3 regions of the Geodermatophilus maliterrae genome follow, and region 2 is predicted to be linked to each of the others. Evidence: riboswitches for the same ligand, from Rfam matches in the RefSeq annotation. Region 2 holds a riboswitch; each other region holds the start of a gene.
What was found. A riboswitch is a leader RNA that binds a small molecule or an ion and turns the genes downstream of it on or off. The one in region 2 is predicted to bind cyclic di-AMP.
Positions count from the first base shown of each region.

Region 1: linked by a shared signal. The riboswitch ahead of ABQ292_RS04865 (transglycosylase family protein) and the one ahead of ABQ292_RS22640 (C40 family peptidase) in region 2 are both predicted to bind cyclic di-AMP.
Region 3: linked by a shared signal. The riboswitch ahead of ABQ292_RS21765 (transglycosylase family protein) and the one ahead of ABQ292_RS22640 (C40 family peptidase) in region 2 are both predicted to bind cyclic di-AMP.

Region 1 covers NZ_JBFNXQ010000009.1:15,826-25,715, forward strand. The annotation lists gene ABQ292_RS04830 (transglycosylase domain-containing protein) at 1-959, shown strand, start outside; gene ABQ292_RS04835 (DMT family transporter) at 1,081-1,407, shown strand; gene ABQ292_RS04840 (TetR/AcrR family transcriptional regulator) at 1,407-1,976, shown strand; gene ABQ292_RS04845 (GAF and ANTAR domain-containing protein) at 2,016-2,738, opposite strand; gene ABQ292_RS04850 (anti-sigma factor RsbA family regulatory protein) at 3,000-4,007, opposite strand; gene ABQ292_RS04855 (GAF domain-containing SpoIIE family protein phosphatase) at 4,186-6,111, shown strand; gene ABQ292_RS04860 (hypothetical protein) at 6,147-6,545, opposite strand; cyclic di-AMP (ydaO/yuaA leader) riboswitch at 6,868-7,027, shown strand; gene ABQ292_RS04865 (transglycosylase family protein) at 7,030-8,205, shown strand; gene ABQ292_RS04870 (CstA-like transporter-associated (seleno)protein) at 8,272-8,478, opposite strand; gene ABQ292_RS04875 (carbon starvation CstA family protein) at 8,475-9,890, opposite strand, start outside.
Region 2 covers NZ_JBFNXQ010000109.1:1,978-11,867, forward strand. The annotation lists gene ABQ292_RS22620 (hypothetical protein) at 35-181, shown strand; gene ABQ292_RS22625 (serine hydrolase domain-containing protein) at 226-1,401, opposite strand; gene ABQ292_RS22630 (DUF4352 domain-containing protein) at 1,670-2,305, opposite strand; gene ABQ292_RS22635 (hypothetical protein) at 2,560-2,712, opposite strand; cyclic di-AMP (ydaO/yuaA leader) riboswitch at 3,088-3,222, shown strand; gene ABQ292_RS22640 (C40 family peptidase) at 3,235-3,747, shown strand; gene ABQ292_RS22645 (carbohydrate kinase family protein) at 3,891-4,796, shown strand; gene ABQ292_RS22650 (HNH endonuclease signature motif containing protein) at 4,945-6,120, shown strand; gene ABQ292_RS22655 (restriction endonuclease) at 6,185-6,805, shown strand; gene ABQ292_RS22660 (hypothetical protein) at 6,926-7,369, opposite strand; gene ABQ292_RS22665 (TM0106 family RecB-like putative nuclease) at 7,366-9,890, opposite strand, start outside.
Region 3 covers NZ_JBFNXQ010000099.1:2,739-12,628, forward strand. The annotation lists gene uvrB (excinuclease ABC subunit UvrB) at 1-940, opposite strand, end outside; gene glgX (glycogen debranching protein GlgX) at 1,487-3,601, shown strand; gene treY (malto-oligosyltrehalose synthase) at 3,604-5,955, shown strand; cyclic di-AMP (ydaO/yuaA leader) riboswitch at 6,209-6,338, shown strand; gene ABQ292_RS21765 (transglycosylase family protein) at 6,342-6,986, shown strand; gene treZ (malto-oligosyltrehalose trehalohydrolase) at 7,103-8,857, shown strand; gene ABQ292_RS21775 (dihydrofolate reductase family protein) at 8,859-9,620, shown strand; gene ABQ292_RS21780 (DoxX family protein) at 9,566-9,890, opposite strand, start outside.

The DNA of each region.
Region 1 (9,890 bases), on a different contig from region 2:
CGGCCGACGACGACCGGCGCCGGCAGTACGACGACCCGTGGGCGGCACCTCCCCCGCCTGCGCCTGGAGCTCCGCCTCCCCACGAGCCGCACCGTCCGGACACCCGGCTGCGCAGGGACGAGGTCCTGCCCCCCGACGTCCCGAAGCGCCGGAGGCGTCGACGGCTGCGCCGCGCGAGCCGCGTCCTGGTCGTCGCCTTCCTGCTGCAGGCGCTGCTCCTGCTGTCGCTGCGCTGGATCGACCCGCCGACGACGGCGTTCATGCTGGCCAACGACCAGGGCGCCATCCAGCAGTCGGTCCCGGTCGAGCACGTGTCGCGCAACTTCCTCGCCGCCGTCATCGCGCACGAGGACCAGTCACTCCCCTACCGCGACGGCGCCTTCACCTGGGACGAGCTCTCCGGCCGCGCCGAGGCGCACCTGCGCGGCGAGGAGGACCCGTCCGGGTCGACCATCCCGCAGCAGGTGGCCAAGAACCTCTTCCTCAACCAGGAGATGAGCGCCTGGCGCAGAGCGGTCGAGGCCGGCCTGTCGGTGGAGCTGGCACTGGTGCTCGACGACCGCCGCATGCTCGAGCTGTACGTCAACCACGCGCAGCTGGGTCCGCGGGTCTACGGCATCTGCTCGGCCAGCTGGTACTACTTCGACACCCCGCCGTCCACGCTGACCGTCGACCAGGCCGTGCAGCTGGTCGGACTGCTGCCCTCCCCGGGCCACGTCCAGCGGGCGCCCGGCGGCGGGCTCGACTTCCAGGTGGACGACGGCCTCGGCTGGCTGTCGCGCTCGCACGTCGTCAACGCGCAGAACCGGGTACCGCGGCACATCGCGGAGAAGGGCTTCCAACCGGTCGAGGACGCCGGCGTCGAGGGACTCGCCGGGGACCAGCCGGACACCGACGACGACTGCTCGGAGATGCCCGACGAGGTCGCCGAGCTCATCGCCGAGGAGGGCAGTGGGTGAGAACCGCGGGACCGGGAGGACGGAAGCGTCGTCACGAGGCCCGTGAACAGCGGTTCAGGTACGACCGTCCCAATCTTCTGGTACGGTCGTACTAATTGTCGTTCCGTGTAGGAGGTGTGACGTGGCCTGGGCCCTCGTCGTCGTCGCCGGGCTCTTCGAGACCGCCTTCGCGGTGTCGTTGAAGCAGTCGGAGAACTTCACCCGCCTGTGGTGGACGGTCTCCTTCACCGCCTGCGCCGCGGCCAGCTTCGCGCTCCTGTCCCTGGCACTGAAGACGCTCCCCGTGGGGACGGCCTACGCGGTGTGGACCGGCATCGGCGCGGGCGGCACGGCACTGGTCGGGATGTTCTTCCTCGGCGATCCGGTCACGACCGTGCGGATCGTGGCGATCCTCCTCATCCTCGGCGGGGTGCTCGCGCTGCAGCTCGCTCCGTCCGCCGCGCACTGATGACCGGGGTGACGGCCAAGGGCCAGGCCCGCCGCGCCGCCATCGTCGAGACGGCCGCACGGCTGGTGCTGACCGACGGACTCGACGCGCTGTCCCACCGCGCCGTCGCCGCCGCGTCCGAGCTCCCCCTGGCCGCGACCACCTACTACTTCGACAGCCTCGACGACCTGCGGACCGCGGCGGTCGAGCAGGTGGTCCGGGCCGAGGTCGCGGAGGTCGAGCAGGCGGTCGCCGCCCTCCCCCGGAGAGCGCGCTCGGCCGCCGCCACGGCCGGGCACGTCGTCGACGTCGTCCTGGGCCCCGGACGGCACAGCGACGAGGAGCTGCACTCCCTCTACGAGCGGTTCCTCGCCTGCGGGAGACATCCTGCGTTGCGCCCCGTCCTCCGGAGCGCCCGCGCCAGGATCGACGCCGCGCTGGCGGAGTCGCTGGACCGTTGCGGGCGCTCGGGCGCGGACGTGGCCACGCTGGTCGCGCTGATCGACGGGTCCGTGGTCTCCGCGCTCGTGGAAGGCGACGGCTCCGCCCGCCGGCGCGCGGAGGAAGCGGTCACCGCCGCACTGGGCTGACCCGACGCCTCCACTCGACGGTGCGGCGGGACGGGCCGTTCAGTCGGGCCCGCGCTCCCCGCTGGGTACGGCTCCGGTGTCGTTGAGCTCCAGGGCGATGTCGACGAGCCTGCGGTTGGTCTCCTGGGAGATCCGGGCCAGCACCCCGAAGGCCTGGTCGGCGGTCAGGCCGTACCGCTCGATGAGGATGCCCTTGGCCTGGCCGATGAGGTCGCGACTGTCGATGGCCCGGCGCAGGTTCTGCTCGTGCTCGGCACCGGCCAGCGCCACGGCGGCGTGGCTGGCGAACATCTGCCCGATCTGCAGTCCCTCGTCGTCGAAGGCGCCCGGGGTGTGCGAGTACAGGTTCATCGCGCCGAGCTGGTCGCCGGAGACGAACAGCTGGAAGCACATCATGCTGCCGATCCCGAGCGCCGAGGCCTCCCGCGTGAACGCCGGCCAGCGGTCCTCCGCGCCGACGTCGTCGACCCGGACGACCAACTGCTCCCAGACCGCGTCCAGGCAGGGTCCCTGGCCGAGGCGGTTCTGCAGCTCGTCGACCTGCCTGGGTAGATCACTGGTCGAGGCGCGCGGTTCGACCTTCCTGCGGCCGACCACGTAGCTGATGCTGCACTCCTCGGCGTTCGGCACGGTCGCGACGGCCGAGGCGGTGATCCCCTGCAGCGTCGCCTCGACGTCGCCGTGCTCCTCCTGCAGCTGCCGAGCGACCCGGCTCATGGCGTCGCCGAGGTGCTGCCGTGCGTCGCCGGCGCTCGGGTTCATCCACCCAACGTAGTGAACGCACCGGCCCGATCGCCCGATCAGTGCAGCCGGCGGTCCGGCGGCTGGCTGTCGAACCGCCGGACCTGGGCGCGCCGGGCTGCCGGCGGCTCACCGCGCCGTCCCCGGTCCGTGCCCAGAGGTCGGGGAGTCCAAGCGCGGGAGGACCGCCGCGGTCCCGGCGACCCTGGCAGCCACGGCCGGGGGGATGCCGGGCCGCACGCGTGAGCGGGCCGGGGCGGGCTCCGGGGACGTGGCCCGGCGTCAGGCCCACCGGGTGGACAGCCGCACGCTGGTGCCCCGCTCCTCACGGCGGATGGCGACGTGGTCGCACAGCTGGCGGGCCAGCCACAGGCCCATGCCGCCGTGGGAGAGGTCTTCGCCGTGCGCCGGCCCGTAGCCGGCGAACGGGTCGTCGAGGCCCCGCCCGGAGTCGCGGATGGTGCACACCAGCCGGCCGGGCGCCGTCCACAGCCGCAACCCGGCAGGTGGCCTCCCGTGCCGGACGGCGTTGGACGCGATCTCGTCCACGGCCATGAGGAAGTCCTCGAGCACGTCGGCCGGGCCGTCGACGGTGTCGAGGTGCGCACGGACGGCGTGCCGCAGCCCGGCGAAGTCGGCGACGTCGTCGTCGACCAGCGCCGGCGGCGTCGTCTCCAGCGGCTCGTCGGGCACCGGCAGGGCGCGCAGGTAGGCGGCCGGGTCGACGTAGTCGGGGTTGGCGACCACTGCGTCCGCGGCCAGCAGTCGCGGGTGGGTCTGCCGGGCGGTGGCCACGAGCGGCTCGGGCAGCCGGGAGCTGAACACGCACAGCCCCCACAGCGGCAAGGGAGCGAAGGCGGTGTTGAGGACCGCCTCGTAGGCCTGCCACTCCCGCCAGTCGGTGACCGTGGTGCCGAAGTCGACCTCCCCGACGACGCGGACGCGCCGTCCGGGGGCGGCGTGCTCGGCGGCGAAGCGGCGGATCGTCGCGATCGCCGTGGGCGTGCGGGACCGGTACAGGGCGTGCCGGTCGACGACCATCACCCGCGGGTCGTCGCCGGTGGCCTCGCGCACCGGACCGGTGGTCTCCGGGGCGGTGGCGATGACGGCGGCGTCCCCAGCGGCCAGGCCGTCACGGAGCCACGTGGAGGCGACGGTGGCCACCTGCTCGACGGTGTCGTAGAGCAGGGCGTCGTGCACGAGGCCCGGCGCAGCGGCGCCGGTCTCGCGGTGTCCGCCGTCGGCGGCGGTGCCGTGCACGTCCAACGCGTGGTCCCCCGTCGTGGTCACCGGTCCGCCAGCCGTGGACCGAGCCGCCGCCGTCTCTCTGACCGGCCGATCCGGTTCCTGTACCCGTCCCGGCCCGGACTACGCCGGAGGTGAGCACGGGCACGGGGAGTGGCAGGTCTCAGGAGCTGGTCCCGGCGACACCGGGTTGCGGGCCACCGTCCCGTGCAGGATGGGGGGCGTGTGCGCTCGCGACGCCCGTGACGGTGGACCTGCCACGGGCCGCGATGTCGCGGCGGACCCCGGGCGGCTGGCCGCGGTACGCCTGACGCAGCTGCTCGACGCCGAGGGGGAGGAGTCCTTCGACCGGCTCACCCGGATCGCGCAGCGGCTGACCGGCGCGCCGCTGGCCTTCATGACCGTGGTGGACGACGCCCGCTCCTACTGGCTGAGCAGTCAGGGCCTGCCGCCCGGGAGCCCGACGGAGAACACGGTCGAGGAGTCCTTCTGCCAGTACGTGCTCGACGGGGAGCCGCTGGCGCTGGCCGACGTGACCGCCGACGAGCGCACCGCCGGCAACCCCTCGATCACCGGCATGGGCGTACGGGCGTGGGCCGGGTTCCCGGTCCGGCTGCCCGACGGGCAGGTCCTGGGCAGCTTCTGCGTCGTCGACACCACGGTGCACCGGTGGACGGCCGAGGACGTCCAGCTGCTCGACGAGCTGGCCGCGATCGCCTCCCGCGAGGTCGCCCTCCGCGTCGCCACGCTCGAGGCCGAGCAGGCCCGGGCCAGCGCGCGGGCCGAGGCGCAGCGAGCCGGTCTGCTGGCCCGCATCAGCGACCTGCTCACCGCCGACCTGGCCCCGGGCGACGTGTGGCAGGCGCTGGTCGCCCTCGCCGTCCCCGACCTCGGCGACTTCGCCTACGTGTGCACCGTCGGCCGCGACGGCGGCCTCCTGCCGGTGGCGTCCCAGCACCGCGACCCGGCGGCGCTGCCGGCCCTGCGCGCGTGGATCGACCGCGCCGGCCGCCGCGTCGGCGAGGCCACCGGCCCGGGACACGTCGCGGTCACCGGGCAGGTGGAGCTGATCGACCTGCCGGAGGCGGCGGGCCTGACCGCCGCCCAGCAGGACGCGGTCCGCCTGCTGGACGTGCGCAGCGCGCTCGTCGCGCCGGTGATCCGCCGCGGCGAGGTGGTCGCGGTCCTCACCGTCGGCCGCCTGCGGGGCGCGCCGCCCTACGGCGAGCGCGAGCGCGAGCTGGTCACCGCGCTGATGACCCGCGCGGGCCTGGTGGTCGAGACCGCGCGGGTCGCCTCCTTCGAGAAGGCGGTCTCGGAGACCATGCAGCGGGCGCTGCTGCCCCCGCTGCTCCCCCAACCGGACCACCTGCAGCTGGCCTCCCGCTACCTGCCCGCCGAGGACGCGCAGCTGGTCGGCGGGGACTGGTACGACGCCTACCTCGACGCCGCGCGCACCACCAGCCTGGTCATCGGCGACGTCGCCGGTCACGACATCACGGCCGCGGCCACGATGGGCCAGCTGCGCACCATGCTGCGGATGGCCGGTCACACCGGGACGGCCGGTCCGGCCGAGGTCCTCACCGCCGTCGACGTCGCCAGCGACACCCTCGGGCACGACGTGTTCGCCACCGCCCTGGTCGCCCGGGTCCAGCGCTTCCACGCCGACCGCCCGGCCGTCGACCGGTCGATCACCTGGAGCTCGGCCGGCCACCCGCCACCGCTGCTGCTGCACCCGGACGGCAGGGTCGACGTCCTCACCGACCGGGTGGGCTTCCCCCTGGGGGTCGACCCGCACCGGCCCCGGCCGGAGCACCAGCTGACCCTGCCGGTGCGGTCCACCCTGCTGCTCTACACGGACGGGCTGCTGGAGCAGCACGATCCCGCCCCCGGGACGCCCCCGGGACCGTCCCCCTCCGTCGGCGGGCCCGCGCGTCCGGCCGTCCGCGACCTCGACAGCGGCATGGCGCGGCTGACCGCGCTGCTCGCCGGGAGCACGGACCTCGACCTCGAGGGCCTGTGCGACCGCATCGTCGCCACGCTGATCCCGGAGGGCGGGGCGGCCGACGACGTCGCCCTGATCGCCATCCGCCCCTACTCCGAGGAGCAGCCGCGCCCGGCGCACGCGGGTCCGAACGTGCTGCCCTGAGTGCCGGCACCACCGCGCGCCGCCCCGGGAGCGCGTCAGGCGGCGTCGTCCTCCAGCGCGGCGGTGTCGAAGGCGGGGCCGTCGAGAGCCGGGGCGTCGAGGGCGGCGTCGAAGGCGGCGGCCTCGTCCTCGAGGCCGACCATGACCTCGTTGGTCTGCAGCGTCACCAGCCACGCCAACGCGTGGTCCTCGACCGGCTGGCCGGAGACCTGCGCGATGGCGTCGAGCTGGGCGGCGACCAGCCCGCGGGCGGCCTGGTAGACGTCGGCGGCGCTCACCGCGACCTGCTGCTCGGCCAGCCAGAGCCGGCCGTCGGCCAGCACGCGGACCTCGGTCTGGCTGCCGACGCCGAGGTCGGCGGCGGCACTGGTCAGGACGGACATGCCGGCGCGCAGCTCGGTCAGGCGGCGGCTCGGGTCGTGGGACGACGGCATGGGCACTCCTCGGACGGGCCCGCGGGCCTCGGGAACGTGCTCTCAGAGTCGGCACCGCGCCCACCCGACCTGACCCCCGTTGGGGCGCCGGGACACTCCTGGGGCACGTGGGACGAAGCGTGTCCGGGCCGGTCCAGTGGACGTGGCCTGCGCCACGCACCCGATCGCGGACGGACCGCTGACCAGTCACGCCGCGCCGACGGCGATCCGGGGGACCCGGGTGTGACCGGCGTCACGGCGACAACTGACATGACGGAACGTAGCTTCTTGGCTGCGCTCAGCTAAAGGGAGCGCGGCGCCGGACCGCCAAACCCTGCCCACCGGCTGCCTTCCACCGATCCCAGGGCAGGGGTGGGGGACCCACGTCCACGGCGCGCCACGGCCCTGCGGCCTGCGCGCCTCGGGGTGAAGCCGCGTCCCGCGGCCGGGCACCGATCGCCCGAACCCGACAGCTCACCTCGCCGGCGGTGATCGGAGACCACTCATGGCCAAGCACCGCGCACCCCGCTACGTCCGCACCAAGAAGGTCCTCGCCAAGGCCCCCGTCGCAGCCGGCGCCACCGCCGTCGGGCTCGGTGTCCTCGGCTCCCCGGCGGCGGCCGCCGCTCCCACCCACGACTGGACCGGCGTCGCCCAGTGCGAGTCGGGCGGGAACTGGAGCATCAACACCGGCAACGGCTACTACGGCGGGCTGCAGTTCAGCCAGGCGACCTGGGCCGGCTACGGGGGCACCGAGCTCGCGCCCCGCGCCGACCTGGCGACCCCCGCCCAGCAGGTCGCGATCGCCGAGAACGTCCTCGCCGGGCAGGGCATCGGCGCCTGGCCGACCTGCGGGGCGCGACTGACCGAGGGCACCACCCCGGCCGCCGCCGGGACGTCCGCGCCGGCGCCCGCCGCCGAGCAGCCGGCCGCCGCCGAGCAGCCGGTCGCCGCCCCGGCGACCGGCCAGGACGACGCGGGCGACCGCGGCGACCGGGACCGCGCCGACACCTACGGCCGCCACGCCGCGGGGGGCGACTACACGGTCGAGCGGGGCGACACGCTGCGCGAGATCGCCGCCGCCCACAGCGAGTCGTGGCGCGAGCTGTACCAGCGCAACGTCGACGTCATCGGCAGCAACCCGAACAGCCTCACGCCGGGACTGGTGCTGACCACCTCCGGGGCCGAGCAGGCCGCTCCGGCGCAGCCGGCCCCCGCCGCTCCGGCCGAGGCGGCCCCCGCCGCCACGACGACGACCGCCGGCACGTCGGCCCCGTCGACCACGTCGGCCCCCGTCGTCCAGACGGCCGCTGCCGCCGTCGCGCGCATCACCAACAGCGCCGGCAGTGTCCAGCCGCAGGTCCAGGCCGCGGCGGACGCCGTCGTCGCAGCCGTGCCGGGCGCCGGCTCGATCACCCTCGGCGGCACCCGCGCCAGCGCCGTCGACCCCAAGGGCCACCCCTCCGGCCTGGCGCTGGACTACATGGTCCTGACCGACGCCGCCCTCGGCGACGCGATCGTCCAGTACCACATCGACCACTGGGACGAGCTCGGCGTGGACTACGTCATCTGGGAGCAGCAGATCCTCAGCTCGCCGACCGGCTCCTGGAAGCAGATGGAGGACCGCGGCAGCGTCACGGCCAACCACTTCGACCACGTGCACGTGAACTACGCGGCCTGAGCCACCGGGCCCACGGACCGCGGCCCCCTGCCCACACCCGTGGGCAGGGGGCCGCGGTCGTCCGGTTCAGCAGCAGCGGCTGACGGGGTTGCGCTCCCGCTCGTCGGCGCGCCGCCGCTCGAACTCCCGCCGGCTCATCGGCTCGTGGCCGTGCTCGGCGCAGTGCCGCAGGTGGTCGTCCCAGCGCGCCTCCCCGCTGCACTCGCGCAGGTACCAGCGCACCCCGCGCCAGGTCCGGACGGCGGCCTCGCGGACGGTCCAGGCGGCGGTCACCGGGACGGACCCTCCTCCGTGAAGGTGCCCTGGCCCCGCGCACCCGCGCCGACCATCCGCTCCTGCTCGGCCATCACGCGCTTCTCCTCCGCGGTGGCGAACAGCCCCGACGGCTCCACGATGGACGACGGCACGGCCGGCTCCTCGGTGGTGGGGACCGGCCCGCCGGCCCGCAGGGCGCGGGCGATCACGACGACCGAGTTGACGACCACGACCAGGGTCAGCAGCGCGAACACCGCCTGCAGCACCCCGTTCAGCGTCGAGTTGTAGACGACCTGCTCCATCTGGTCGACGTCCTGCGCCGGAGCCAGCAGTTCGCCTCGCTCCAGGGCATCGGCGTAGAGCTGGCGCTGCGTGAAGTAGCCGACCCTCGGGTCGCCCGAGAACACCTTCTGCCAGCTCGCCGTCATCGTCACCGTGAGGTCCCAGGCCAGCGGGATGGCGGTGACCCAGGCGTAGCGCACCTTCCCGTGCTTGATCAGCAGCACCGTCACCAGGGTCAGCGCGATCGCGGCCAGCAGCTGGTTGGCGATGCCGAACAGCGGGAAGAGCTGGTTCACGCCGCCCAGGGGGTCGGTCACCCCGACGTAGAGGATGTAGCCCCACAGCCCGACCACCGCCGCACTGGCCATGATGTTCGCGGGCCGCCACGACAGGTCACCGAAGCGCTTCCAGACGTTGCCGATCGTGTCCTGGAGCATGAACCGCCCGACCCGCGTGCCGGCGTCGACGGCGGTCAGGATGAACAGCGCCTCGAACATGATCGCGAAGTGGTACCAGAAGGCCGCCATCCCGGTGCCGAACGCCTGGGACAGGATGTTGGCGATGCCCACGGCCAGGGTCGGCGCACCGCCGGTGCGCGAGATCAGGCTCGGTTCCTGCACCGCCGCCGAGGCCGCGGCGAGATCCTCCGCCGAGGTGGGGAACCCCAGCCCGCTGACGTAGGCCGCCGCCGTCTCCGGGGTGCCGCCCGTCACACCGGCCGGGGCGTTCATCGCGAAGTACAGACCCTGGTCGATGACGACGGCGGCGATGAGCGCGCTGATGGCGACGAAGGACTCCATCAACATGCCGCCGTAGCCGATGAGGCGGACCTGGCTCTCCTTGGCCACCATCTTCGGCGTCGTCCCGGACGAGATCAGCGCGTGGAAGCCGGACAGTGCGCCGCAGGCGATGGTGATGAAGACGAACGGGAACAGCGACCCGGCGAAGACGGGGCCGGTCCCCTCCCGGGCGAAGTCGGTCACCGCCTCGGCCTGCAGCACCGGCCGGGCGAGCAGCAGACCGATGGCGAGCAGCACGATCACGCCGACCTTCATGAACGTCGACAGGTAGTCGCGGGGGGTGAGCAGCAGCCACACCGGCAGCACGGAGGCGACGAACCCGTAGACGACGAGGGCGAGGACCAGCCA
Region 2 (9,890 bases):
TCGTCGACGCCGTCGCCGCGCCCGAGGGCCTGGGGTGTTCGCCTGCATGCTCGGCGGCGACGACGGCCGGACGCTGCTCGTGTGCGCCGCGCCGGACTCCTGCGAGCACAACTGGGCGCCGGTGCGCGAGGCGGTGCTGCTGGCCACGGGGGTCGACGTCCACCACGCCGGCCGGCCGTGAGCCGGGGGCGGGGGGACGGCGGTGCGCCGTCCCCCCGCCCGTGCTCAGAGCGCGGCGTACAGGGCCTCCTCGAACTCGCCGTACAGCGCCCAGGCGCCGTCCTGCTCGATGAAGGGCAGCGAGTTGGTGTAGATCGAGGCGCAGACGCCGGTGGTGCGGTCGATGAAGAAGTGCGTGTTGAACAGCCCCGCCCAGGCACCGGTGCCGGCCCGGCGGCGGCCCGGCTGGTCCTCGGTGTTGAGGAGGAGCCCGTAGCCCCACGTGTGGCCGGGGCCGGCCCGCAGGCTGTCGGTGATCGGCGGATCCGCGGTGAGGATCTCGGCGGGGAAGCCGAGGTCGCCGATCTGGTTGCTGAAGGCCCGGTCGACCATCTCCGCCGAGAGGATGCGCTCGCCGTCGAGCTCGCCTCCCCGTAGCAGGGCGCGCTCGAAGCGGTTGTAGTCGCGCGGCGTCGAGTAGAGGCCGTGCCCGCCGGCCCACCAGTCGGGCTCCTGGTTGAGGATCTCGTCCACGGCGGTCCACCGGCCGTCCTCGCCGCGGGTGTGGATGGCGACGCACTTGGCCTTCCGGCCCTCGTCCAGCCGGAACATCGTGTCGGTCATCCCGAGCGGCCCGGTGATGCCGGCCGCGACGACCTCGTCCAGGGTCGTGCCGGCCACCGCCTCGACCACCTTGCCGAGCCAGTCGGTGTTGATGCCGTAGACGTACCGGGTCCCGGGGTGGGCGACCATCGGCGCCTCGAAGGCCCGCGCCGAGCCGGGCACGACGTTCGGGATCCCGGTCGCTGTCTCGTACTCCAACAGCTCGGCGTTCCAGAACCAGTACCCGAGTCCCGTGGTGTGGGTGACCAGCTGGTGGACGGTCGCCTTGCTGGCCGGCTCGACGAGCAGGGGCGTGTCGCCGTCGAAGCCCTCGAGCACCCGGACGTCGGCGAACTCGGGGCGGTACTGCTCGACCGGGGCGTCGAGGTCGAGCTCGCCGCGCTCCACCTGCTGCAGCGCCGCGGCCGTGCAGACCATCTTGGTCATCGACATGATCCGGAACTGGGTGCTCGTGGTGACCGGGCCGTCGGGCTCCCCCGCGACGCGCGCACCCGCACCGCCCTCGTAGAGCACGCCGTCGCAGTCGGCGGCGATGGCGGCGACGTGCGGCACCGCACCCCGCTCCACCGCGTCGGCCAGTACGGCGTCGATCCGGCTGCCGTCGATGTCCCTGCTCATGGCGCCTCCTCGGTCGGTCCGCCGCGACTCTGCGGCGGGCCCGGCGTCAGGCTGGCGGGTGCCCCGGACCAGCGCAAACGGTGCGGCAAGAACACGGCGCGCGCCGGTGCCCTGCTCGACGCGAGGGCGTTCGCCCAAAGTGCCTGGAGAGGGCCACGACTGAGTGCTCGCCAGTGGTGTCGAAGTGAGCGCCTTGAAGGGTCGGGTCGAACCGGAGATGACGAAGGGGGCCCCGCTGGCGTGGCGGGGCCCCCTTCGGTCGGACGGATTACTGCAGAGCGACGGTGACGCCGCCGGACAGCATCGAGTCGTGTAGCTCGATCGAGCTGGGGACCATGCCGGCCGGGACGTCAAAGACGACCTTGGTGTTCAGGGCGTTGCCCGGGTTGATCTCCTCGTACAGCGAGTCGGCGTTCTCCAGGTAGAACGCTGCCTCAGTGTCGGCGCTGAACTTCTGCCCCTGTGCGTTGAACAGTGTGGCGTTGTCGCCGAGGAAGCTCTGCGACTCGCTGCCGATGTTGGTGATCGTCAGGTCGACGAGGCAGAACTGGCCCTGCGCGGTCGTGTTGAAGTACTGGTCGCCCAGCTCGGTCTGACTGCAGTCGACACCGTGGACGACGAACTGGAAGTCACCGTCGGCAGCCGACTGGCCGATGCCGACGGCGGCCGGGTCAGCGGACTCCTGAGCCACCGCGTCAGTCGAGTCCTGAGCGACCGACTCACCGGCGGCGACCGAGCCACCCGATGCCGAGTCGTCGCCGGAGCTCCCGCCCTTAGGGGCGACGACCGCGATGACCGCGAGGGCGGCGAGGACGAGGAACCAGGCCTTCTTGTAGAAGGGTTTCTTGGCCGGCGCCGGAGCGGGCGGCTGCGCAAGCGGCGGGCTGTAGGTGGGCTGGGTCATGGCATCCCCTGAGGTTGAGGGCCCCGGACAACGGGTCGTTGCCGTGCGCACCTGCGCCAGCACCGCGTCGGGATCGAACGCAAGGACCCTGACACGCCATGGTCTCGGAACCGCCTCATCCAGATGCCGAGTCGTTCCCACGACGCACTCGCGACACAGGAGACCCGGCCTGGCACGAACACCCCACCTAGACCCGACGCGACCCCCGTCCCGGGAAACCGGGACGAGGGTCGCGAGGGTGGTGCGCGGTGCGGTCAGTAGCGACCGGCCGTGCCGCCGCCCCCCTTGTTCTTCGCCTGGTAGTCGCGGATGAACTTCTTGATCTTGGCCTGGTTCTGCGGCTTCTGGAGCTCCTGCACCACCTTGGCGGCGACGCCCGAAGCGACGAGCTTCCTCAACATCCCCATGGGGTTGCCTCCTCGTGTCGATTCCTCTCCTCGTGCCCCGTCGACGCGCGCCGCAACCCTGCGGATCCCCGGCGTCCCCATGCCGTGTGGGTGGCGGGCCGCTGACTCCGCGTTCGGACGCACCGCCGCGTCCTTTCTCGTCCGGCCCGGCGTGTCCGCGCCGGCCAGGGGCGACACGCACGTCAAGGACCTCGTGTGTCCGCGCAGCTCACCGAGGCGTGTCGGATCCGGAACCGGAGTCAAATCCGCGGATCGGGGTCGGGCGTGGCGGTCCACCGGGCCGGTTGAGCGTTCAGGGACCCCTACCTACCGTCGTCGCGGTCCGGCCAGGGTCCTTCGTCACTCCCCGTGTGACACCCGCCGGATGCGCCGAACCGGACACCGGCACCCAGCCGGTCTCCCGGGCCGGGGACCCACCGCAGCACTGGGGTGGAGCGCGACTCGTCGCGCCGGGCGACTCCTCCGTCCGAACCCGTCAGCTAACCCGGTAGGCGATCGTGGAGAACAGGAGAACCGTCGTCGATGACGACTACCCGCACGTCCACCGCTCGTCGCTCGTTCCGCGGCATCGCCGTCGCGGCCATCGCCGGAGCCGGCATCGCCCTCTCGCCCCTCCCGGCCTCGGCTGCCGTGGGTGGCGGTGCTGGTGGGGCCGTGACGGCTGCGCCGGTCGCCGCGTCCAGCAGCGCGGCCCAGACGGCCGTCGACACCGCGCTCGCCCAGCGCGGTGACATGTACCTGTACGGCGCGACCGGTCCCGACCGGTTCGACTGCTCGGGGCTGACCAGCTTCGCCTACAAGGCGGCCGGCGTCTCGATCCCGCGCACCTCGAAGGCCCAGTCGACGTTCGGCACCCCGGTGGCGAAGTCCGACCTCAAGCCGGGTGACCTGGTGTTCTTCTACAGCCCGGTCTCGCACGTGGGCATGTACATCGGCAACGGCCAGATGGTCCACGCCTCGACCGCCGGCAAGCCGGTGGCCGTGGTCGACGTGGACTCGATGCCGCAGTACCAGGGCGCCCGTCGCATCGCCTGACGCGCTCCACGGACGGCGCCCCGGCCCTGGTTGGGCCGGGGCGCCGTCGCGTCAGGACGGCGCGGTCACCCACTCCCGGTGGTCGTGGGCGCCCGGCCGGCCGGAACGCCCGGGATCCCGTGCACGGTGGAGACTCCCTGGCCGTGACCTCCACCGGCCCGGCGTGGCCCCGCCCCGCCGGGCGGGGACCGGTCGTGGCGCTGGGCAAGCTGGTCGCCGACCAGATGCTCGAGCTGTCGGCCCCCTTGGTGGTCGGCGGCCAACAGCGGGTCGTACGGACGACGGCGGCCGGCGGCGCCCCGGCCAACGTGACGGCGGACCTGGCGCGGCTGGGGGTGCCGTCCCGGCTGGCGGGCTGGGCCGGCGCGGACCCGCTCGCCGACGGCCTGCTGGCCGGTCTCGCCGGGCGCGGCGTCGAGGTGGCGGTGGTGCGCCGCGGGCGGGCGCCGGTGTCGACGGTGCTGGTGCACCCCGACGGCGAGCGCACGCTGCTGACCGACCGCGGCGAGGGCGCGCTGGAACCGGCCGACGTCCGGTCGGAGTGGCTGGCCGGCGCCGCCGTCGTCCACCTCGACGGCTACGACCTGCTGCGCTTCCCCGACGCGCTGCGGGCCGCGGCGAACAGGGCGCACGACGCCGGGGTGCCGGTCAGCGTGGACGTCGCCGCCGCAACCCGGATCGAGCAGCACGGTGCCGGCGCGTACGTCGACCTGCTCACCGGGCTGCGGCCGGACCTGCTCTGCTGCAACGCCGCCGAGGCCACGGCCCTGGACCTGGACGGCGAGCTGCCGGCGTGGGCACCCGGGCTGGTGCTGGTGCACGCCGGCGCCCGCCCGACCCGGGTGGTCACGGCGGCTGGCACGGGGGAGGTGCCCGTCGCGCCGCTGCCGGAGGGACGGCTGCGCGACACGACCGGGTGCGGAGACGCGTTCGCCGCCGGGGTGCTGTTCGGCTGGCGCGCCGGGCTGCCCGTGCCGGACGCCGTCCGGTCCGGTCACGCCGCGGCCGCGGTGGTCGCCGGCGTGGTCGGCGGCCAGCCACCGCCGTGACCGCTCGGAGACGGTGCCCTTGTAGCGCTGATGACACCTCACGACCTCCTCTGCCACGTGGTGCCTTTGTAGCGTTGATGGCACCTTACGAGCCGCTGACCTGGCTTTTCAGGTTGATCGCCCTACCCCGATCAGCTAGGATTCGTACATGTGTTCGGGTGGTCCAGTGGGCGGTGACGGCCTCGACGACGTCGCCGCGCTGGTCGCCGAGCGCAACCGGGTGGATGCCCTGCTGGCCCGGCGGGTGCGGGCCGCGGAGCTGTCCCAGGCTCCCGAGCGCGACGGGCTGAAGAGCGCGGCGTCGTGGCTGCGCGGGCACTACCGGCTCTCGGCCGCCGAGGCGTCCCGGCTGGTGCGCAACGGACGCGCGCTGGAACACCTGCCCGCGCTGGCCGAGGCGCACGACGCCGGCCTGGTGTCGGCCGAGCAGGTGACGGTGGCGGCGCGGGCGGTGACGCCGCAGCGGCTGGCCGCGGCCGCCGCGCAGGGCGTGGACCTGGCCGTGATCGACGCGGTGTTCACCGGCGTCGCGGTCGAGGGCGAGCACGCCGACCTGGTGGCGGTCGTGCAGCACTACCTGGCCGACCTCGACCCCGACGGCCCCGAACCCGACCCCACCGAGGGCCGGGCGTTCACCCTGGCCAAGCACGCCGACGGGTCGCTGAGCGGCCGCTTCCACCTCGACGCCGCCGGTGGGGAGAAGTTCCAGGCGGCGGTCGAGTCCTTCGTGCAGGCCGACCGCCCCGCCGGGGACGACCGCACCCGCGCCCAGCGGCAGGGCGACGCGCTCGTGCAGCGGGCCGACACCGCCCTGGCCTCCGGGAGCCTTCCGACGCTGCGCGGGCACAAGCCGCAGATCGCCGTCGTGATCGACCTCGACGACCTGGTCGACCCGGCCACCGGCCATGGGGCCGGGCGGATGGGCTTCGGCGCCACCGTCTCCGCCGCCCGCGCCCGCTGGCTGGCCTGCGACGCCACCGTCTCCCGCGTCGTCATGGGCCCCGACGGCGCCCCGCTCGACCTGGGCCGCGAGCAGCGCCTGGCCGACCGGCACCTGCGCCGGGCGGTCGAGCTGCGCGACGGCGGCTGCGTGTTCACCGGCTGCGACGCCCCCACCTGGTGGGCCGAGGTGCACCACCTGATCCACTGGATCGACGGCGGCGAGACCAACCTGGAGAACTCCGCGCTGCTGTGCGAGCGCCACCACACCCAGGTCCACCACGGCTTCCGCGTCGAGCGACGACCCGACGGACGATGGCGCACCTGGCGACCCGACGGCACCGAGATCACCGTCCCCGAACCCCTGCTCCCCCGCGCCGCCTGACGCCCCCGCGCGCGCCCGATCCTCCGGGTGCGAGCATCCGCAGGCAGCTCGGGATGGGGGATGCATGGCGCTCTGGATGGTCCGCAGTGGTCGGCACGGCGAGGGTGACGAGATCGCGCTGAGCCGTCGGGTGGTGGGGATCGGCTGGTCACAGGCTGGGGACCTCTCCGACGTGACGACGACCGACGAGCTGCAGGAGCGGCTCATCGAGTCATATCCGGATGCAAAGCCCTCGACGATCTCCAACTGGGTCGGCCAGGTCGACGCCTTCCAGAGGCGGATGGCCGACGGTGACCTGGTCGCGCTGCCGTTGAAGACCGAGCCCATCGTCGCCATCGGTCGTGTCGCAGGGCCCTACGGCTACGTGCCGGACGCCCCTGAGTCGCTGCGGCACCAGCGACCGGTCACCTGGCTCCGTGAGGTGCCACGGGACGCCATCGACCAGGACATCCTCTACTCGCTCGGCGCCTTCCTCACCGTCTGCCGCATCCAGCGCAACGACGCGGAAGCGCGGGTCCGGCAGCTCCTCGCTCGTCCGGACGGCTCACCTCCGCTCGTCCCGGCCCCACCGACCGAGGAGCTCCCGGCTGTCGACACCGACCGCCAGCCGGACGCGGACCTCGACCGCGTGCTCGACCGGGAACTGCCCCACTACGCCGAGGCCCTGGAGCGACTCGGCCAGTGATCCACCTCGACCGGACGGGATCCGGCTGACCCTGTCGAACGACGAGGCACGAGCTCGTCATGGCGATCGCCTCGGAGGCCCGACCGGGACCCTCCTCCACGAACCGCCCGACAGTGCCGTTCAGTGCACGATGCCGAGGAAGTGTCCGGCGCAGCGGCTGCACAGGCCGGTGTTGTCGTGCACGTGCTCGCGGGCGTTGACCTCGCGGCACATCGGGCACCAGCGGAAGGTCCGGCGTCGCCGTCGGGCGACCTCCTCGGCGGCCGCCGCGAGCACCTCCGGCTCGTAGAGGACCTCCTCCGCCTGGAAGCGGCGGTCGGCCACGAACTCCCACACCAGCGGCCACACCCCGTCCCACCGCGGCTCGGGCCGCGCCAGCGTGAAGCCGAAGCCGTCCCAGCCGACCGCCACCTGAGCCGGCTCCCCGCTCACGAACCACTCCTCGTGAGCGGGCCCCGGCACCTCGGTCCAGCCCGCGCCCAGCGCCCGCGCCAGCACGCCGACCGGCACACCGAGCAGCGCCGCCAGGACGGCGTCGCCCTCGGTCAGCCCGTCGTCGGTCACGCCGGCCGCTGCGCCATCTCCGCCAGGCGGCACAGCGCGTTGACCTGGCGCAGCTGCTCCGGCGTCCGCACGGCGGCGTCGAGCAACAACGGGCTCATCACGACCACGGCCAGCGCCTTGGCCCGCGACACCGCCACGTTGAGCCGGTTGAGGTCGTAGAGGAACGACACCCCGCGCGGCGCGTCGTCGGCCGACGTCGAGGTCGTCGAGTACACGACCACCGGCGCCTCCTGGCCCTGGAACCGGTCGACCGTCCCCACGCGCGCGCCGTCGGGCAGCAGCGACCGGATCAGCCCGACCTGGTTGTTGTACGGCGCCACCACGAGGACGTCGTCCGGCCCGATCGGCCGCTCGACACCCTCGGCGTCCACCCCCCCGAGGCCCTGCAGCGACCGCCACACGGCGGCCACCTCCGCGGCCTCGGCGTCCGACGACGCCGAGCACGGCGACGCGTGCTCCGCGTACCGCACCGCCAGTCCGGCACCGGACACCAGCCCGCCCGGCCGTACGGTGATCCGCTCCCGGTCGTCGGCGGACCGCAGCCGGCCCTCGTACGCCAGGTCCGACACGAAGGCGGTCAGCGCCGGGTGCATCCGGTAGGTCTTGTCCAGGAAGACGCCGCGGTCCTCGGGCACGGTCGGGTGCCCCTCGAGCAGGTGCTCCAGCGCGGAGAGGCCCGACTCGCCGGGGTGCACGGCCTGCGTCGGCTGGGCCAGCTGCTGCGGGTCACCGAGCAGCACCAGCGACGTCCCGGCCCGCGCCACGGCGACGGCGTTGGCCAGTGAGAACTGCCCCGCCTCGTCGACCACCAGGACGTCGACCGCCTCGGCGAGCTCGGCGCGCGTCCAGAACCACGCCGTCCCGCCGACCAGCGACACGTCGCCGTCCAGGAGCCGGGACGCCACGTCCGCCGCGTCCTTCGACCACTCCACGCCCGGCGCCCCGCACGCCTGCTTCTCGTCGCACTTCTGCAGCGCCGGCCGCCCGACCGCCGACAACACGTTGCCGATCACCGCGTGGGACGTCGCCGTCACGCCGACCTTCTTGCCGGCGTCCAGCAGCGCCCGGATCAGGCGCGAGGCGGCCCGCGTCTTGCCGCTCCCCGGCGGCCCCTGGACGGCGAGCACCTCGCCGTCGAGCGCCAGGCCGAGCCGGACGACGGCGTCCCCGGCCTCCTCCCCCGGCAGCCGGCGGCAGTCGGCCGGCACCCGCCGCTCGAGCAGCGCCTGCCCGAGGCACGGCTTGCCGGCGAGGACGTCGGCCGCGGTCGCGGCGATCGCCTCGCGCACGCCCTTGTCGTCGATCGGCCCGCCCGGCCCCAGCCCGCGGACACCGGCCGGCGGCCTGGTGCTCTTCACGACCACCCGCCCGCCGACGGCGTCCAGCGCGTGCACCGAGCCGACGGCGACCTTCGTGTCGACGTCGAACGCCCGCTCCCCCACCGACAGCTTCGTGTCCTGCGCGGGGAACGAGTACTCGTAGAGCTTCGACCGCTTCTCCGTGCCGACCTCGACGCCGCCGGTCAGCCCGCCGAGCGCCGTCCGGTCCTCGACGAGCTGCTCGGTCTCGAGGTCGCCGCGGCTGAAGAACTCCCACCACGCCGGGCGGGCCTCGCGGCGGTGCCACTGCACGAGGTCGCCGAGCAGCGGCTGCCCGGCGTCGTAGAGCCGCTCGACCAGCGCCAGCTCCTCGGCCTCGGCCTCGGCCTCCGGCGCCGGGCCGGTCGCCTCGGGCACCATCGGCCGCGGCTGCGGGCCGTACTCGGCTTCCAGCGCCGTCCGCTGCGACTCCAGCCAGGCGTGCAGCTCGCGGGTGGAGTCGACGTCGTCCCTGTTGTAGTCCTCGATCGCCTTGAGGCGGGCGTCGTCGCGGTCGGCCAGCCACTGCTCGTAGGCGATGACGCTGCTCATCGCGTCGGCGACGTCGCCGGTGTGCTGCCGGCCGTAGAACGCCTCGACCTTCTTGATCGAGTACGAGCCCTTGCTGATCCGCATCGACTGCCGGACGACGGGATAGAGGTCGACGAACCGCTCGGCGCGCAGCAGCTGGTCGAGCTCGGCCTCGCGGACGCCGTACCGGCCGGTGAGCCGCTTGAGCGCGCTGACCTCGTAGGCGGCGTAGTGGTAGACGTGCATGCCGGCGTCGACCGACCAGGCGTCGACGACGAGGTCGACCAGGTCGCACACCATCTGCCGCTCGGCCGCGGGGTCGTGCGCCCACAGCGCGGTGAACCGGCCGGAGCGGTCGCCGATGCCGGCCAGGTACTCCAGGCCCGCGCCGTCGGCGGAGTGCGGATCGCCCTCGAAGTCGAGGTAGAGGTCGCCGTCGCTGGGCTCGGGCAGCCGGAGCAGGCCGGTGGGTGCCGACGGCGGCAGCAGCGTGCGGGACGGCGTCCCGGTGCGGCGCTCGCGCAGCTGCTCGCGGGCCTGCTCCTGCAGCCGGGCGCGGGTGGCCGCGCCGATGCGGGCGGCCTTCAGCGTCGCGGGGTCGGCGCCGACGAGCTGCTCGAGCGTGGTGATGC
Region 3 (9,890 bases), on a different contig from region 2:
TGCCCGAGCAGAAACCGACCTGGCGCATCATCTCGATGTCGTAGGTGGTGCGCATGCGCAGCCGCTGGGCCTCCAGCAGCTTGCCCTGCCGCTCGAGCTCGGCCAGCCGCTGCTCGAGCTCGGCCTCGATCGTGGTGATGGCCCGCTCCATGCGCTCCGGGCCGGCGACGTAGTGGGTGGCCGGGAAGACGAAGAGCTCCTGGACCTCGCGGACCACCTCGCCGGTGAGCGGGTGCAGGTAGTACAGCCGCTCGACCTCGTCACCGAACATCTCGATCCGGACGGCGAGCTCCTCGTAGACCGGGAAGACCTCGATCGTGTCGCCGCGGACGCGGAAGGTGCCGCGGGTGAAGGACAGGTCGTTGCGGGTGTACTGCTCGGTGACCAGGGTGCGCAGCAGGTCGTCGCGGTCGCGCTCCTCCCCCACCGAGATCTTCAGCGCCCGGTCGACGTACTCCTGCGGCGTGCCCAGGCCGTAGATGCAGGAGACGGTGGCCACCACGACGACGTCGCGGCGGGTGAGCAGCGCCTGGGTGGCCGAGTGCCGCAGCCGCTCGACCTCGTCGTTGACCGACGAGTCCTTCTCGATGTAGGTGTCGGTCTGCGGGACGTAGGCCTCGGGCTGGTAGTAGTCGTAGTACGAGACGAAGTACTCGACGGCGTTCTCCGGCAGCAGCTCGCGGAACTCGTTGGCCAGCTGTGCGGCCAGCGTCTTGTTCGGCGCCATCACCAGGGTGGGCCGCTGCACCTGCTCGATCAGCCAGGCGGTGGTGGCCGACTTCCCGGTGCCGGTGGCGCCCAGCAGCACGGTGTCCTTCTCGCCGGAGTTCACCTTCTCGGCGAGCGCCTCGATCGCGGCGGGCTGGTCGCCCGAGGGCTGGAACTCGCTGACGACGCGGAAGCGCCCCTGGGTGGGCCGGATGTCGGTGGTCGCGCGCACGGGGACGACGGTACGACCGGCGTGCGACAGAACAGCGGGTGTGACGGGACGGGCGGCTGCGACGTCCGCGCACGGACGCGACCAGCGGGACGGAGGGGGCGCACCGGACGACGGGGGTTGACCTGGCGGGGACGTCCTGCTCGCCCCGCTCCGGGGCGCCCGCTAGCGTGCACTCTCGCAGGAGCGCCCCGGCTGGGGACCAGTGCCACCCGGGACCTCCCGGGCGAGGTCGGACCCCGCCGCTCGCGCTCCCCGGCCCGAGCCGGACCTGCGCACGACGCCCCCCGCGGCCCCGCCGCGGGGGGCGTCGTCGTCCCCGGGACGGCCCGGGGACGACGTTCCCGCACCCGTCCCTGCACCGGTCCCTGCACCCGGCCCCTGGCGTCCCGGACCGGGGACGGCGTGACCTCCGCCGCGTCACGTGTGGGGCGGTCCGGATCGGGCACTGGCAACGCGGGCAGTCGTGCCCCGACCCCCTGCCGACGGCCGCGGCAGGGGGCCACCGCGCCCCGCGGACGGGGGCGCCAGTGCAGGAGGAAACACTCGATGACCCAGGTGTGGCCCGGAACCGCCTATCCCCTCGGAGCCACGTTCGACGGCACCGGAACCAACTTCGCGATCTTCAGCGAGGTGGCCGAGAAGGTCGAGCTGTGCCTGTTCGACGACGCGGGCACCGAGACGCGCATCCGCCTGCCCGAGATGGACGGCTACGTCTGGCACGCGTTCCTGCCCGGCATCCAGCCGGGGCAGCGCTACGGCTACCGCGTCCACGGGCCCTACGACCCGCGGCAGGGGCTGCGCTGCAACCCGAACAAGCTGCTGCTCGACCCCTACGCCAAGGCGATCGACGGCCAGATCGACTGGGACCCCTCGGTCTTCGGCTACGACTTCACCAGCGGCGACCGCAACGACGACGACTCGGCCGAGCACATGCCGAAGTCCGTCGTCGTCAACCCCTACTTCGACTGGGGCGTCGACCGCCCGCCGCGGACGCCCTACCACAAGACCGTCATCTACGAGGCCCACGTCAAGGGCCTGACGATGACCCACCCGGACGTGCCCGAGGAGCTGCGCGGCACCTACGCCGGCATCGCCCACCCGGCGGTCGTGTCCTACCTGCAGGACCTCGGGATCACCGCCATCGAGCTCATGCCGGTGCACCAGTTCGTGCAGGACGACACCCTCCAGCAGAAGGACCTGCGCAACTACTGGGGCTACAACACGATCGGCTTCTTCGCGCCGCACAACGAGTACGCGAGCAACACCGACAACGGCATGCACGTGCAGGAGTTCAAGGGGATGGTCCGCACCCTGCACGAGGCGGGCATCGAGGTCATCCTCGACGTGGTCTACAACCACACCGCCGAGGGCAACCACCTCGGCCCGACGCTGTCGTTCAAGGGCATCGACAACCGCGCGTACTACCGGCTGGTCGAGGACGACCCGCAGTACTACATGGACTACACGGGCACCGGGAACTCGCTCAACGCCCGCACCCCCCAGGCGCTGCAGCTGATCATGGACTCGCTGCGCTACTGGGTCACCGAGATGCACGTCGACGGCTTCCGCTTCGACCTCGCCTCGACGCTGGCCCGCGAGCTGCACGCCGTCGACCGGCTGTCGGCCTTCTTCGACCTGGTGCACCAGGACCCGGTGGTCAGCCAGGTGAAGCTCATCGCCGAGCCGTGGGACGTCGGCGAGGGCGGCTACCAGGTGGGCAACTTCCCCGCCCTGTGGACCGAGTGGAACGGCAAGTACCGCGACACCGTCCGCGACTTCTGGCGCGGCGAGGACGCCACGGTGGGCGAGTTCGCCAGCCGGATCACCGGGTCCTCCGACCTCTACCAGCACTCCGGACGGCGGCCGGTCGCGAGCATCAACTTCGTCACCGCGCACGACGGGTTCACGCTCAACGACCTGGTCTCCTACAACGAGAAGCACAACGAGGCCAACGGTGAGGGCAACAACGACGGCGAGAGCCACAACCGCAGCTGGAACTGCGGGGTCGAGGGCGAGACCGTCGACAAGAAGGTGCTCACCCTGCGCGCCCGCCAGCGGCGAAACTTCCTGGCCACGCTGATGCTCAGCCAGGGCGTGCCGATGCTGCTGCACGGCGACGAGCTGGGCCGCACGCAGAAGGGCAACAACAACGGCTACTGCCAGGACTCGCCGCTGACCTGGATCCACTGGGACGAGGTGGACGAGGGACTGCTCGAGTTCACCAAGCTGGTCACCCGGCTGCGCGTCGAGCACCCGACGTTCCGCCGTCGCCGCTTCTTCCACGGCCGGCCGGTCCGGCGCGAGGCGGGCGCCCCGGTGCAGGACATCGCCTGGCTGACGCCCGGCGGCGACCTCATGACCGAGGACGACTGGGACGCCGGCTTCGCCAAGTCGATCGCGATGTACCTCAACGGGCACGGCATCCGGTCGACCGACGAGCGCGGCGAGGACGTCGTCGACGACCACTTCTACCTGGCGTTCAACGCCTCGCACGAGCCGATGGACTTCACCCTGCCCGCCGAGGAGTACGCCGCGGCCTGGACCGTCGTGGTGGACACCGCCGAGCTGGGCGAGGTCGAGCCGACGCAGCTCAAGCCGGGCGAGACGATCACCGTGCGGGACCGCTCGATGGTCGTGCTCAGCGCCCCTCGACGGTCGTGACGGTGAGCGAGCCGCTCGGCGCGGACCGGCGCCGCGACGTCCCGACGGCGACCTACCGGCTGCAGGTCACCGCCGACTTCACGCTGGACGACGCCGCGGCCGTGGCCGGCTACCTCGCCGACCTCGGGGTCAGCCACGCCTACACCTCACCGCTGCTGCGCAGCGCCGAGGGCAGCACGCACGGCTACGACACGGTCGACCACGCGCACGTCGACGAGTCGCGCGGCGGGCAGGCCGGCTTCGACCGCCTGGTGGCGGCGCTGCACGAGCACGGGCTGGGCCTGGTGCTCGACCTGGTGCCCAACCACATGGGCGTGGCCGATCCCGCCGAGGCGCCGTGGTGGTGGGACGTGCTGCGGCACGGCCGCGACAGCGCGCACGCGTCGGCGTTCGACGTCGACTGGGACTTCGGTGGCGGCCGGGTGCGCATCCCGGTGCTCGGGTCGGCCGACGACGTCGAGAAGCTGGAGGTCGTCGACACCCCCGACGGTCCGGAGCTGCGCTACTACGACAACCGCTTCCCCGTCGCACCGGGCACCGGCGAGGGCACCCCGCAGGAGGTGCACGACCGGCAGCACTACGAGCTGGTGGACTGGCGGCGCGCGGACACCGACCTGAACTACCGGCGGTTCTTCGCGATCAACACCCTCGCCGGGCTGCGGGTCGAGGACCCCGAGGTCTTCGACGCCACCCACGAGCTGGTGCTGCGACTGGTCTCGCAGGGCGCCGTCGACGGGCTGCGGATCGACCACCCCGACGGCCTGGCCGACCCGAAGGGCTACCTCGACCGGCTGGCCGAGGCCTCCGGCGGGCGCTGGACCGTGGTGGAGAAGATCCTCGAGCCGGGCGAGGACCTGCCGGAGAGCTGGGCGACGGCCGGCACCACCGGCTACGACGCGCTCGCCGAGGTCGACGACGTCCTGGTGGACCCGGCCGGCGAGGCGGCGCTGACCGCGCTGGACACCGAGCTGTCCGGGCGCGAGGTCGACTACGCGCAGCTGGTCCACGACTGCAAGCGCGAGGTGACCGACGGGATCCTCGGCTCGGAGGTCGCCCGCCTGGTGCGGGTGATCGGCGAACTGCCGGGCGTCGACCGCGCGCAGCAGACCGAGGCGCTGGCCGAGCTGCTGGCCACCTTCGGCGTCTACCGCAGCTACCTGCCCGACGGGCGCGGGCACCTCGACGCCGCGGTGTCCACCGTCCGGGACCGCCGGCCCGACCTGGTCGCGGCCGTGGACGCGCTGCACTCGGTGCTGTCGCAGGCCGGCACCGAGGCGGCCACCCGCTTCGAGCAGACGAGCGGCCCGGTGATGGCCAAGGGCGTCGAGGACAGCGCCTACTACCGCTGGGCGCGGTTCGTGGTGCTCAACGAGGTGGGCGGCGACCCGGCCCGCTTCGGCAGCACGGTCGAGGAGTTCCACGAGGCGCAGGGCCGCCGGGTCGCGCGCAGGCCCGAGTCGATGACCACGCTGACCACCCACGACACCAAGCGCAGCGAGGACACCCGGGCCCGCCTGGCCGTCCTCGCCGAGGTGCCGACCGAGTGGGCGGAGCTCGTGCGGCGGTGGCTGTCCCGGCACCCGCTGTCCGACCGGCCGCTGGCCCACCTGGTCTGGCAGAACCTGGTGGGCGCCTGGCCGCTGGCGCGCGAGCGGGCGCACGCCTACGCCGAGAAGGCCGCCCGCGAGGCCGGCACCTCGACCACCTGGACCGACGTCGACGAGGCGTTCGAGACCCGGCTGCACGCACTGGTCGACGCCGCCTACGACGACGCGACGACCAACGCCGAGGTCGAGGAGTTCGTCGCCCGCACCGGCCCGGCCGGGCGGTCCAACGCGCTGGCGCAGAAGCTGCTGCAGCTCACGATGCCCGGCGTCCCCGACGTCTACCAGGGCACCGAGCTGGAGGACCGCTCGCTGGTCGACCCGGACAACCGCCGCCCGGTCGACTACGACCGGCGCCGGGAGCTGCTGGCCCGGCTCGACGGCGGGGAGGTGCCCCCCGTCGACGACACCGGCGCGGCCAAGCTGCTCGTCGTCTCCCGGGTGCTGCGGTTGCGCCGGGACTCCCCGGAGCTGTTCGCCGGCTACCGCCCGGTCGAGGTCACCGGGTCGGCCGCCGGTCACGTGGTCGCCTTCGACCGGGGCGCCGAGGGGCAGGACGGCGCGGTGACCGTGGCGACCCGCCTGCCGGTCGGCCTGGCCGCCGCCGGCTGGGGCGACACCGCGCTGGCCCTGCCGACCGGCGCCTGGCGCGACGTCCTCACCGGCGCGCGCGTCGTCTCCGACGCCGGCGGCACGCCGGTGGGCGAGCTCCTGGCCCGGCTGCCGGTGGCCCTGCTGGTCCGCGACTGAGGTCGAGGTCACACCGCCGCGGGAGGACGCCCGCCCGCGGCGGTGTGACCAGCGGTGACGCGGACGGCCCTCCGGGCCGACGCGGGCCGACACGCCCGGGACCCCTGGGGCGCGACGTGCCCCGCCGTGACCCGGCCGTTACCTTTGCCCGCGCACCCGGCCGACAGAGAGCCGGGCGCCGGAGCCGATCCGCCCAACCCCGTCCGTCGGCGTCCGTTCCTCCTGCACCGCCAGGACGGGGGTGGGGGACCCACTTCGACGGTCGCCGCCGTGCCACGGGGGCCAGGCAGCACCGTCTCGGGGTGAAGCCGCACGTCGTGCGGCCGGGGCACCGATCGCTCCGAACCCGACAGCTCACCTCGCAGGCGGCGGATCGGAGTACAGCCATGTCCTCGTCCACGTCCGTCACCGGTCGCCGGCGCGCCTCGACGCCGCAGCGGATGGCCACGCTGGCCCGCCGCACCGCCGTCACCGTCGGCATCGCGGCCACCTCGATCGGCGTCCTCGCCGGCCCGGCCTCCGCGGCCGCGCCCAACGACTGGGACGCCGTCGCCCAGTGCGAGTCCAGTGGCAACTGGAGCATCAACACCGGCAACGGCTACTACGGCGGCCTGCAGTTCAGCCAGAGCACCTGGGCGGCCTTCGGCGGCCTCGACCACGCCCCGCGCGCCGACCTGGCGAGCAAGGCGCAGCAGATCGCCGTCGCCGAGCGCACGCTCGACGTGCAGGGCCCGGGTGCCTGGCCCAGCTGCGGCAAGGCCCTCGACCCGTCCGCGCCCGAGGCCGGCGCGGCCCCGGCCGCGGCGCCCGCCCCTGCCCCGGCCCCGGCGGCGGCTCCGGCTCCCGCTCCGGCCGCCGCTCCGGCGGAGGCCGGGGGCGACTCCCACACCGTCGAGCGCGGTGACACGCTGGGCAGGATCGCCCACGCGCACGGCGTCGACGGGGGCTGGCGGGCGCTGTTCGCGGCCAACCGCGACTCGGTCGGCAACCCGAACCGCATCCACGTCGGTCAGGTGCTGCAGCTCCCGTGAGCCGCACGGCAGCCGGGGGGAGCTCCTCCCCCCGGCTGCCGTACCGCCCCGGGGTTGACCGCAACCCGGGTGGGCACACCTCCCCGGTCACCCCGCCGACTCCTGGAGGCCCCTGCATGTCCGCACCCGTCGAGTTCGCCGTCTGGGCGCCGGTCCCCGAGCGGGTCCGCCTGCAGGTCGACGGGTCGGTGCACGAGATGCGCCGGGACGACGCCGGCTGGTGGCGGGCCGAGGTCGAGGCCGCACCGGAGGCCGACTACGGCTACCTGCTCGGCGAGGACGACACCCCCCGTCCCGACCCGCGCTCGCGGCGCCAGCCCGAGGGCGTGCACGGCCTCTCCCGCCGCTTCGACCCGGCCGCGTACGCGTGGGGCGACCGTGCGTGGACCGGGCGCCCGCTGGCCGGCGGCGTCGTCTACGAGGTGCACGTCGGCACCTTCACCCCCGAGGGCACGCTGGACGCCGCGATCACGCGGCTGGACCACCTGGTCGACCTCGGCGTCGACTTCGTCGAGCTGCTGCCGGTCAACGGCTTCGACGGCACGCACAACTGGGGCTACGACGGCGTCCTCTGGTACACGGTGCAGGAGAGCTACGGCGGCCCGGCGGCCTACCAGCGCTTCGTCGACGCCTGCCACCAGCGCGGCCTCGGCGTCGTCCAGGACGTCGTCTACAACCACCTCGGCCCGTCCGGGAACTACCTGCCCCTCTACATGCCGATCTTCGCCGAGGGCGGCGCCAACACCTGGGGCGAGTCGGTCAACCTGTCGGGCCCGGACTCCGACGAGGTCCGCCGCTACATCGTCGACAACGCGCTGATGTGGCTGCGCGACATGCACGTCGACGGGCTGCGGCTCGACGCCGTCCACGCGCTGGTCGACGAGCGGGCCACCCACGTGCTCGAGGAGCTGGCCCGCGAGGTCGACCGGCTGTCGGTGGCCGAGGGCCGGCCGCTCACGCTGATCGCCGAGAGCGACCTCAACGACCCGCGCACGGTGACCCCGCGAGCGGCCGGCGGCCTGGGCATGACCGGGCAGTGGAGCGACGACTTCCACCACGCGCTGCACGCCACGCTCACCGGCGAGGGCCAGGGCTACTACCGCGACTTCGCCGACGCCGGGCTCGCCGGGCTGGCCAGGACGCTGACCGGCGCGTTCTTCCACGACGGCGCCTGGTCGAGCTTCCGCCGCCGCCACCACGGCCGGCCGGTGGACACCGCGCGGCTGCCGGGCTGGAAGTTCCTCGGCTACCTGCAGGACCACGACCAGATCGGCAACCGCGCCGTCGGTGACCGGGTCTCGGCGTCCCTCTCCCCCGGCCTGCTCGCCGTCGGTGCGACGCTGGTGCTGACCAGCCCGTTCACCCCGATGCTGTTCATGGGCGAGGAGTGGGGCGCCTCGACGCCGTGGCAGTTCTTCACCAGCCACACCGACCCGGAGATCGGCCGGGCGACGGCGCAGGGCCGCAAGGGCGAGTTCGCCGAGCACGGCTGGGACGCCGACGAGGTGCCCGACCCGCAGGACCCCGAGACCTTCACCCGCTCGAAGCTCGACTGGTCCGAGCCGCATCGGGAGCCGCACGCGCAGCTGCTGGCCGTGCACCGGGCACTGCTGGCCCTGCGCCGGGCCCAGCCGGAGCTCACCGACGCCGACCTGACCTCGGTGGAGGTCGCCTGGGACGACGCCGACCGCTGGCTGGTCGTGCACCGCGGTGCGCTGCGCGTGGTCGCCAACCTCGCCGACCGGCCGCGCGAGGTCGACCTCGACCGGGCACCCACCGACGTGCTGTTCGCCACGAGCGAGCTCCCCGCGATCGACGGCGCCACGGTGACGCTGCCGCCGGAGAGCGCGGCCGTCCTCAGCACGCACTGACGTGCGCCGGCTGCTGCCGGACCCGGACGGCGGGCCGCTGGACGACGTCGAGCTCGCGGACGCCTACGCGCTGCCGCCCGGGCGCTCGGTGCGGGTGGACTTCGTGGTCTCCCTCGACGGCGCGATCACCGTGGAGGGGAGGAGCGCGGGTCTGGGCTCCCCGGGTGACAAGCGGGTGTTCCGGGTGCTGCGGGCCCTGGCCGACGCGGTGCTCGTCGGGCACGGGACCGCGGCCGCCGAGGGGTACCGCCCGGTGGCCGCGGACTCCGCGGTCGGACGGCTGCGGGCCGCGCTCGGGCGGCCGGTGTCCGCGCCGGTCGTCGTCGTCTCGCGGCGGGCCTCACCGGCCCCGGGCGACCGGCTGGCCCTCGCACCGACGGTCCTCGTGACCTGCGCGGCGGCCGACCCGGACCGGCGGGCAGCGCTCGCCGACGCCGGCGTCGACGTCCTCGTCTGCGGGGACGACGACGTCGACCTGCCGCTGGCGCTGGACCGGCTGGCCGACCGCGGCCTGGAGCAGCTGGTCTGCGAGGGCGGCCCGGCCCTGCTGACGTCGGCGCTGGCGGCCGGGGTGGTCGACGAGCTGGATCTCACCGTCGCGCCCGCGCTCGTCGGCGGCGGCGGCCGGCTGGTGACCGACGCGCTGCCCGGCGTCGTCCGGCCCCGTCTGCTGCAGGTGCTCGAGGAGGACGGCGTCCTCTTCACCCGCTACGCCCTGCCGGACCGGCCGGAGCGCGCCACCCGGACCGCCCAGGCCACGTAGCCGAGGTTCACCAGGACCCGTGCCGCCACCCCGGCGGGGCGGTCGACCGCCCGCTGGGCGGACCGCGCGCGGCGGAGCGGGTCGAGGTGGGCGGGCAGGTAGGCGGTGATCAGCGCCGCGGTCGCCCAGCCGCCGGCGCGGCGGGTGGCGGGGACGGCGACCAGTGTGCCGACGGCGACGTCGGCCGCTCCGCTGAGCGCGACCACGGCCGGGCGGGCCGGCACCCACGACGGGACGAGGTCCCGGTAGTAGCCGGGGGACGTGAAGTGC